3 regions of the Ureibacillus thermophilus genome follow, and region 3 is predicted to be linked to each of the others. Evidence: riboswitches for the same ligand, from Rfam matches in the RefSeq annotation. Region 3 holds a riboswitch; each other region holds the start of a gene.
What was found. A riboswitch is a leader RNA that binds a small molecule or an ion and turns the genes downstream of it on or off. The one in region 3 is predicted to bind thiamine pyrophosphate.
Positions count from the first base shown of each region.

Region 1: linked by a shared signal. The riboswitch ahead of thiM (hydroxyethylthiazole kinase) and the one ahead of thiC (phosphomethylpyrimidine synthase ThiC) in region 3 are both predicted to bind thiamine pyrophosphate.
Region 2: linked by a shared signal. The riboswitch ahead of thiT (energy-coupled thiamine transporter ThiT) and the one ahead of thiC (phosphomethylpyrimidine synthase ThiC) in region 3 are both predicted to bind thiamine pyrophosphate.

Region 1 covers NZ_CP036528.1:2,017,025-2,020,189, reverse strand. Annotated here, with positions in the region: gene thiD (bifunctional hydroxymethylpyrimidine kinase/phosphomethylpyrimidine kinase) at 1-672, opposite strand, end outside; gene thiM (hydroxyethylthiazole kinase) at 669-1,421, opposite strand; TPP riboswitch at 1,499-1,601, opposite strand; TPP riboswitch at 1,674-1,776, opposite strand; gene DKZ56_RS09995 (reverse transcriptase-like protein) at 1,842-2,498, opposite strand; gene DKZ56_RS09990 (carbonic anhydrase) at 2,707-3,165, opposite strand, start outside.
Region 2 covers NZ_CP036528.1:2,951,926-2,955,090, forward strand. Annotated here, with positions in the region: gene map (type I methionyl aminopeptidase) at 1-501, opposite strand, end outside; gene thiT (energy-coupled thiamine transporter ThiT) at 995-1,558, opposite strand; TPP riboswitch at 1,646-1,752, opposite strand; gene DKZ56_RS14975 (AAA family ATPase) at 1,815-3,165, opposite strand, start outside.
Region 3 covers NZ_CP036528.1:2,602,274-2,605,438, reverse strand. Annotated here, with positions in the region: gene DKZ56_RS13005 (chemotaxis protein CheW) at 188-640, shown strand; gene DKZ56_RS13000 (Hpt domain-containing protein) at 652-1,587, shown strand; gene DKZ56_RS15775 (hypothetical protein) at 1,571-1,696, shown strand; TPP riboswitch at 1,734-1,848, shown strand; gene thiC (phosphomethylpyrimidine synthase ThiC) at 2,000-3,165, shown strand, end outside.

The DNA of each region.
Region 1 (3,165 bases), 590 kb from region 3:
AAAGCCCCTTCCTAAATAGGCGGTAATAGCAGCAGAAAAAGTGCATCCGGTTCCATGGGTATGTTTTGTATGAATTCTTTTTGATTTTAATTGAAAGGTTGAACCATCTTGGAAATAGATTCGATCCGTTGCAGTAGGCTCATCCATGTGGCCGCCTTTCATTACGACACATCCAACGCCAATGCTCAATAATTTTTCCGCTGCCTGTTTTATATCTTCTTCTGTATCGATTGCCATTCCGGTAATTGCTTCGGCTTCCGGTATGTTCGGGGTCACCACCGTTGCAATGGGAATCAGCTCCTTAATCATCGCTTGCACCGCATCCTCTTTTAATAATGCATGTCCCCCTTTTGCAATCATAACCGGATCCACAACGATTTGAATTTGTTGTTCCCGCAATTTTTTGGCAATCCTTTCGATGATCTCTTTGGAAAATAACATTCCTGTTTTTAAGGCTTTCACTTTCAAATCATCCAATACCGCATTCAATTGCTGCTCGACAAATTCTGGAGTTGCAGGAAAAATGCCGTGGACACCCAAAGTGTTTTGCGCCGTTAATGCGGTGATTACAGATGTACCAAAAACGTCCAGCTCCTGGAATGTTTTCAAGTCCGCCTGAATGCCCGCTCCTCCTCCGCTATCTGAACCAGCTATCGTCATAACGATATTCATATTGCTTCACCTCTTGAAATTTGGTGCAACCCATTTAATATCTCCACTTGGAAGGAACCTAGATATTTTTCTTTCGAAGCAAACTCCGCCACTTTTTTATAATCCATGAGTACATTCAAAATATTTTCATATGAGTCTCCTTCCAAACTTAATGCACCTGCACAAATGGCGCTTAATAAACAACCTGTTCCTGTCACTTGGGTCATCCATTCATGGCCGCCCGAAACAAAATCCGCTTTTTCCCCATCTGTTACAATATCTTCTTTTCCTGAAACCGCGACAATGGTTTTATACTTTTTAGCCACTTCCTTTGTGACAGAAAGAATGTCCATCTCTCCTTCCCCACTATCTACCCCTTTTGCTTGCCATTGAATTCCTGCAATCGCTGCCAATTCACCTGCATTGCAGCGAATCAAATCAAATTTTATTTCTTTCAATAGATTTTCCGTCACTTCTTTCCGGTATTTTGTAGCGCCAGCCCCTACAGGATCCAGCACAACGGGAATGTTTAACTTATTTGCTTTTTTCCCAGCTAAAAACATAGCTTCAACGGAATGTTTATTTAATGTTCCAATGTTGATTAACAACGCATTGGCAATGGAAGTCATGTCCTCCACATCCAATGGTTCATCGGACATTACTGGAGATGCGCCAATGGCAAGCAGTCCATTGGCGGTAAAATTCGTTACCACATCGTTTGTGATGCAATGAATTAAAGGATTTTTTTGACGGATTTTAAATAAACTCATCATTTCCACCCTTCCATTGGTTTTGTAATAAAAAATGCCCTTTTGCACAGCGCAAAAGAGCATTGAACAACCAACATGTGGTTCCATCCATTGCTCCCTACGGCAGTGCTAACTGCATCAGGTTCAAAGGGTTAGGTGAAATCACCTTCTCAGACCATTCGGCCACCCCTGCAATGTTCCAATTTCCATATGAAAATAAAAATCTCTCCATACATTGGAGAACAAAAAAACACAATACCACTCAAACGGAATAGTAAAGGCATTTTTGCTCCCTACGGCAGTACTAGCTGTATCAGGTTCAAAGGGTTAGGTGAAATCACCTTCTCAGACCATTCGGCCACCCCTGCAAAAATGAATCATATGAAATTGTTTTGAACATTATAACATAATCCATTGTTTCTTTTAAGAGAATAAAAATTTTTATTCTTTCAATTCGATTTTTCCGTCAATTTCGATGTCATGCAATGCTTGTGTTGCTAATCGATCCGCCTCTTCATTTTGCTTTCTTCCCACCAACTCAAAAACCGGTTTGATTCCTAATTGATTTAAACTTTCATCAATTTTATCCGCCCAATTGGACAGCTCTTTTTCATAAACAGGCCATTCTCCGCTTATTTGATTAATTACTACTTGTGAATCCCCCATAAAATGAACCGTTTGATGATGTACACCCAATGATTCCAATTCTTGAATAGAAAAATGAAGAGCTGCATATTCAGCTTCATTATTTGACGCAAGGCCATTTACTAATAAATTTTTTCTCCTACGAAATCTTTTTCCATTTTGTTCAAAATAGATGACACATCCTAAACCTGCCATGCGGCTTTCACGGTTAAAACCGCCGTCGAAATAAACGCATATGTTCGTCGGTTCAGTTTCCATTTCCGTTAAATATTTTTTTAATTCTTTGACCGTCCATGTTGAGTCATGTTCATCAATTAAGGTAATATTTTTGGCTCTACCGGTTTTCCTTAATTCTTCTGAAATGGCAAGAGCATGGGCGGGAGGGAGTTCATCCGAGCGGAAAGTAGTTTCAACATCTTTATAATCATAAATCCATTCTATTATTATTCTCAAAAAATATTCCTCCCTTTCCGGTTATCACATTCCTTAGTATCATCATTTCCCCTTTAATAATACTTCAAAAATAGCTTTCTTCTATTCTTATTCTTTTTCTGACTTACGAACGATGTTTTTTTATTTCAGAAGAATTTGGAAGATAATATTTTATCTGAGGCGTCTCAAAATGTTTTTTCAGACGCCCCTTAGCTATTTGAAACTATTATTACTGAACGGATAATTTGTATATGTCCCTGCCATTTATTGGCTGTAGCGGACGACTGTTATAGCCATAAACTTGATAAAATGAAGCAATTTGTTTGTTTGAAAAATCGATTGGAGATTCAAATACAATCCAATGAACACCTTCAGTACACGGAGGGGTAGTCAATGAGCCTGAATAGTAAAAGGCAGACCTTTGCTCAGGTATCAATGACAATAGATGAATAGATTCAATTTCCTTCTCCTTTAATCGATCATCCTGCAAAAAATTCCATAATTCTTCCACCATTTCGTTTTCTTTGCCTGCTTCAATCAAAACGCCAATGACCGCAATCTTTCCTTTATTATTTTTGTGCACAAGATGCAGTTCCATTTCATATCTTTGGTAATCGATTTGATGTTCGCTTGGCACATGGAAATGAAAAGAGTCCAGTTTGTATGGTTTCTTGTCTATTGTAATGTA
Region 2 (3,165 bases), 350 kb from region 3:
ATGCCCTGTTAAATTCATAATGACTTTTAATCCGTTTTCTTTTGCTTCCCTTTCAACCGCTTTTCCGATTTGGTTTAATCTTGAACCGGCTTTTACTTTCGTCATAGCCCGATCAAAAGCAGATTTCGCTACACGGCAAAGTTTTTCTTTTTCTTCATAGCCTTCTCCGACTACAAAAGAAATGCCCGTATCAGCAAAATAGCCATTTAGAGAACCAGAAACATCAATGTTGACTAAGTCACCTTCTTTAATCACTTTATTTCCAGGAATACCGTGGGCGACTTCATGATTGACACTGATACATGTATAGCCAGGGAAATCGTATTCCCCTTTAGGAGCTGAAAGGGCACCTGCCTCTTTAAACATACGGCCGGCAATTTCATCTAATTCTTTCGTTGTGATTCCTGGTTTTGTTGCCGCTTTCATTGCATCGCGAATCTCAGCGCAAATGCGGCCGATTTTTTTTAATGCTTCTAATTCTTCTTGTGTTTTGACAATCATGTAAAAGATCCTTTCTTCTATACAATTTCATTTTATAATATATCATATTCTATCAATCATTCGGGAATTCCTTGATTATTTTACACAATATCAGCAGAGAAATTGTTGAGATCATTGGAAAATCCTCAACAAAAAATGAAAAGAGGCTGGGACATAAACAAAAAATTAAAGGGGCAGTTGAAATAGTTTTGATAAAAAATTGATATAACGAAAAATTGATTGAAGTGACGGGGCAAGTTCCTGTCTCGCACGCTTAGTCGCAAAGCGGAGCAAGTTCAAGGAAGTAAATGCAAAGCTTTCCTGCGACGAGCCCTCTCGAGACCACGAGGAGCGAAGGAATGACTCAGAGGCGGGCCTGCGGAAAGCGTCCCCGGAAAGGAAATCAATTTTAATAACATATCAAAAAAACATCATTTTCTCTTTGGAGAAAATGATGTTTTTTTAGATTTGTCCCAACCTCATCTTTTATTGTAAAACTGTCTAATGACAGAGATTATTCATTTTCTCTTTTAATGAGTCGTGGGCTTGCTGTAAAGATGAATGCCGCTGCGATAGCTGTGATGACAATGGCAGGAAGCATATATGTGCCATTATAAACGATGGAGTAAATCCAAGCATTTTGCTCTCCTGCATATTCTTTAAAGAAAATAGCTCCTGCAAGTATATGGCAAATATAGCGTAATAGTCCACCCACTATTGTTCCGATGACAACATATATTGCAATTTTCTTTTTGTGGTTTGTCGCTACGCCATTTAATACTTGCTTTCTTACAATGGCGGCAAATCCAACAAAGGTAAAGGCAAAGACATAATCTAGGAGAGCTTGCGCCCAATGGACAATATACGGATTAATCGTCATATTTAGCAGTCCAACTAGCAAGCCTGTAATAAGCCCAGCTGATAGTCCCCAACGAATAGCGATTAAAATAATGGGCAGCATCACAAAACTTACAGAACCGCCTTGCGCCCAAATGGAAAATTTGATTTGGTCCAGCACGTAGCCAATGGCGGCAAACAAAGCAATCTCAATCATCCATAATAATTTTTTATTTCTCATTCTACATTCTCCTTTCTCTTCGTTACTGGAACGCGAGAGAAGGATAGAAAAGAAAAAAGCGTTCGGACAGATCCGAACGCATTTGTTTCGGTTTCTATCCCACATCCCTACGCAAGTACTAACTTACAGGTTCAAAGGGTTAGTGCAATACGGCACACTCTCAGCTGACTTCATCAGCACCCCTTGTGGTACACCTAAACTATTCTGTTGGGAACAATGCCATTGTATCAAATTATAAAAATATTTCAACACTTTATTATTTTAATAGAATGGTTGTTTTACTATAGCCTTCTTTTAATTTTTCCACGTGTAAAACAGCAGGCATTGCAGATTTTAACTCTTCCACATGAGATATAACCCCGATCATTCGTCCGGATTTTTGAAGTTCGATGAGCGTGTCGATTGCTTTCATTAAAGATTCTTCATCAAGGGAGCCAAATCCTTCATCGATAAACATTGTCTCAATATTGACATTTCCTTGGTAGCTTTGAATGACATCTGCCATCCCGAGCGCCAAACTTAAAGAGGCATTAAATTTCTCTCCGCCAGATAATGTTTTGACATCCCTTGTTTGCCCAGTATACGTATCATATACATCCAATCCTAACCCGCTTGCTCGTCCATAAGATTCTACCCGGTCTGAAACTTGCAAGTAATACTGGCCGTTTGATAAGTTTTTCAGGCGCAGATTGCTCGCTTCGGTAATAAGCTCCAAATAACCCATTTGCACGTAGCGTTCAAAGGAAATTTTTTTGCTGTTTTGTCCACGGAGCAAATTGTAAAGGTCGATGATTTGATTGGATTTCTCCTCCATCCGAAATATATCGCTTGCTACTTGCTCCAACTTTTCTGCAAAGTCAATGCAATGCTTTTCACAAGCTTTGGAATGATTTAAAGCGTCCAGAGCTTTTTCATAATTGGACTGAAGCACTTTCAACTCTCTTTCTGCTTCGGTTAAGTCCACCTTTTCTTTGCCTTTCAGCTTTTCTTCCCCTTCCCTCACTTGGGTTTCCAATGAATGAAGTTGTTTTGAATAATCTTCATATTGCTTTTGCAATGATTCTATTTTTTGCGGCGAAAGCTGGGCCTGCAAAAATTCTTCCGTTGAAGCAAATTGCGCTTCCTTAAGGGCAGATAGAAAAGCTTCTTTCACCTTTTGAACTTTTCTTTGAATATGGTCTGCTTGTTCCGTTGTTTGTTTAAATGCTTCTTCAACCGCTGCGATTTGTTTAGAAGCTTCCTGATATGCAATTTGCGCCCGCTCCCAAGATTCTTTTAACTGACCTTTTAGACGGATGGCTTCTTGCAATGCGGTTTTCAATTGAGAAAGATCATGGATTTCTTCAGGAATGGATTTTTTTTGCTGCTCAAGTATTGTTTTTTCCTTCGTATATTTTTCATGGACTTCATTATATTTTTGTGCACTTTCCTTTTGAAGCTTCTCAACCTGCTCTTTTGCTTCCTGCAGCCTTTTTAGGTGTTTTTTGCTGGAGGAGAGCTCTTCTTTTTGTCCTTCCACTACTTTTACCTTGTTTTGAATGGTTTGCAATTCATTAATGAATTTCTCTTCTTCAGCAATCGGTGCATTTAAGGTGATGAATATTTCT
Region 3 (3,165 bases):
AATCTGATATAAAGTCTAAAACCTCTTTTTAGTTAATTCTTTATAGGTCTTTAGAATATATATTTATTGTATTTTGGTTAATTATTACTATACATATTATAAGGGTGATAGGAATAAATTCTGATTCTCAAAAGTAATAAATAGGCCCAAAATAATAATGTATTTTCTCCAGAAAGGATGCACTGAAATGAAAGGTTTTGATCAAGTTGATGGGAATCAGTTTGTCGTTTTTTCACTGAACGAACAATTATACGCGTTTTTTATTGAAGAGGTCGTTGAAATTTTGCGGGTTCCGTCCATTACGAGCATACCAGGCATCAACCCATATATTGAGGGAGTGATAAATCTAAGAGGAAATATCATTCCGATTGTAAATTTACATAAACGTTTTCAATTGCCTACCCCTGAAAAAAACAAGAAAAACCGAATCGTTATTGTACAAGGGAAAAACGAAAATATTGGGCTGCTCGTAGATAAAATCAACATGGTAACAAAATTTGATGAAGAGCATGTGGAGCCTGTTTCGAATAATCAAACAATAGAAGAAGACATCGTCATCTATTATGCAAAACATAAGGAACAAGTCATCGGAGTGTTAAATCTGGAAAAAGTTTTATATGACAACCATCATGTTAGTTAGAAGGTGCAATTATGGCTGAATTTGATGTATCGAACTATTTAGGTGTTTTTTTAGATGAAGTTGACAAACAGCTGCAAATTTTAGATGCAGAAATACTTCATTTAGAAAAAGATCCAAACAATGTGAAGACGATTGAAAATATTTTTAGAGCTGCTCACACATTAAAGGGTTCTTCCGCATCCATGGGATTTGAAAAAATGAAAGAGTGCACCCATCATTTGGAAAACATCTTTGATCAAATCCGGCAAAAGAAGATTCAAGTCACTCCTGCGATCATCAACATTATATTCGACTGTATCGATTTAATTCGACGCATGAAAGAATCAATCATTGACGGAACTTTGGATGATATGGATATACAGCCTTTCATCAAACAGTTGGGGGCATTACATACAAATCAAGCGATACATCATTCAAAACTAGAGCAGGTGCAACTGACGGAAGAGTATGAATTAGATGAATATCAAAAAGATGTTTTGCGCAATGGTTTAATCCTTGGACATAACGCTTATGAAATTAAGATTCAGATATGTAAAGATTCCTTAATGAAAAGTGTAAGGGCATTATTGATACAAAATGCCATCAGTGAAATAGGGGAAATCATTGCTACTTTCCCAAGTGTTGAAGTAATGGAAAATGAAGATATCTTTCAAGGAAATATGTGTTTCATAGTTTTAACTATGAGAACGAAGGAAGAACTGCTGGAATGTATTAGCCAGCTTTCTGAGATTGAGCAAAGCAGCTTAAAAGAAATTTCAAAAACAGCTATATTTGATGAATCGACAAGCCAAAAAGAACCGCGTGAAACAGAGGAAACTAAATTTAATAAAAAAGAAAAGGCCAACCAGCAAAAAAAGAAAATTTCTTCGACGGTTCGAGTGGATGTAGAGAGGTTGGAATATTTAATGAATCTTGTAGGGGAATTGGTGATTGACCAAACAAGATGATGGAGGAAATTGCTTCATCGGCATCATCGTTAAGCAAAATGGCAGAAAATATGCAAACAATGTTAAACCGGTTTACCGTATAAGGAAGCGTATTTACATTGCATCATAAGTATGTTAATATTAAGAAAAATTAAATAAGTTTGTCGCTTATCTACTAGGGGAGTCCAATAGCTTGGACTGAGAAAAGAACGCGCTTAAGTTCTTTGACCCTTTGAACCTGATCTGGGTTATACCAGCGTAGGGAAGTAGATAGCGGGAGTGTATGTGTTTGTTGCGTACGTTTCGCTATTTGCGTTCCATCGGGTTCTCTTAGAGAACCCGATTTTTATTTCCGCATATATTCTCCTATCTCCGCCCCGCGTTTTGGTGTAACTTCAGATCCTAAATCATTATTTTAAGGGAGAGGCGTTACATGCAAAACATCAAATCTTTCATGCAATTTCCTGCGAGTAAAAAAGTGTATGTCGAAGGTTCAAGACCGGATATTCGTGTACCGATGAGAGGAATTACGTTAAGTCCAACAAAGACAGAAACAGGAATCATCGAAAATGAACCTGTTCGTGTTTATGACACAAGCGGTCCTTACACCGATCCTGATTTTCAGCCGGACATTCAAAAAGGATTGCCGCCGCTAAGAAAACGCTGGATTTTAGAAAGGGGCGACGTTGAAGAATACGAGGGGCGTCCAGTGAAACCGGAAGATAACGGATTCCGTAATGAGAAGCAATCAGAAATGACTCTGCCTTTCGAGAGAAAACCACTGCGCGCAAAAAAAGGAAAAACTGTAACACAAATGCATTACGCAAAACGAGGGATTATTACGCCGGAGATGGAATTTGTTGCGATTCGCGAAAATATAGATCCGGAAATCGTGCGTCAAGAAGTTGCCGAAGGCAGAGCGATTATTCCTTCGAATATTAACCATCCGGAAAGTGAACCGATGATTATTGGGAGTCGTTTTCATGTAAAAATTAACGCGAATATTGGTAATTCCGCAGTCACATCATCCATTGAAGAAGAAGTCGAAAAAATGCTTTGGGCGGTGCGCTGGGGAGCAGACACGATTATGGACTTATCGACGGGAAAACACATTCATGCGACACGAGAATATATTATTCGCAATTCCCCTGTGCCTGTCGGGACGGTTCCGATTTATCAAGCGCTTGAAAAAGTGAACGGCGTCGTTGAAGACTTAACGTGGGAAATTTACCGTGATACGCTCATCGAACAAGCGGAACAAGGGGTGGACTATTTTACGATTCACGCGGGGGTGCTGCTTCGTTACATACCGATGACGGTAAACCGAACGACTGGCATTGTTTCACGCGGCGGCTCGATTATGGCGCAATGGTGTTTAGCCCACCATGAAGAAAACTTCTTATACACGCATTTTGAAGAAATATGCGAGATTTTGAAAACGTATGATATTGCAGTATCGCTTGGAGACGGGCTGCGTCCAGGCTCGATTGCCGATGCGAATGACGAAGCACAGTTTGCTGAATTGGAGACGCTTGGAGAATTAACGGAAATCGCTTGGAAGCATGATGTGCAAGTGATGATCGAAGGGCCAGGGCATGT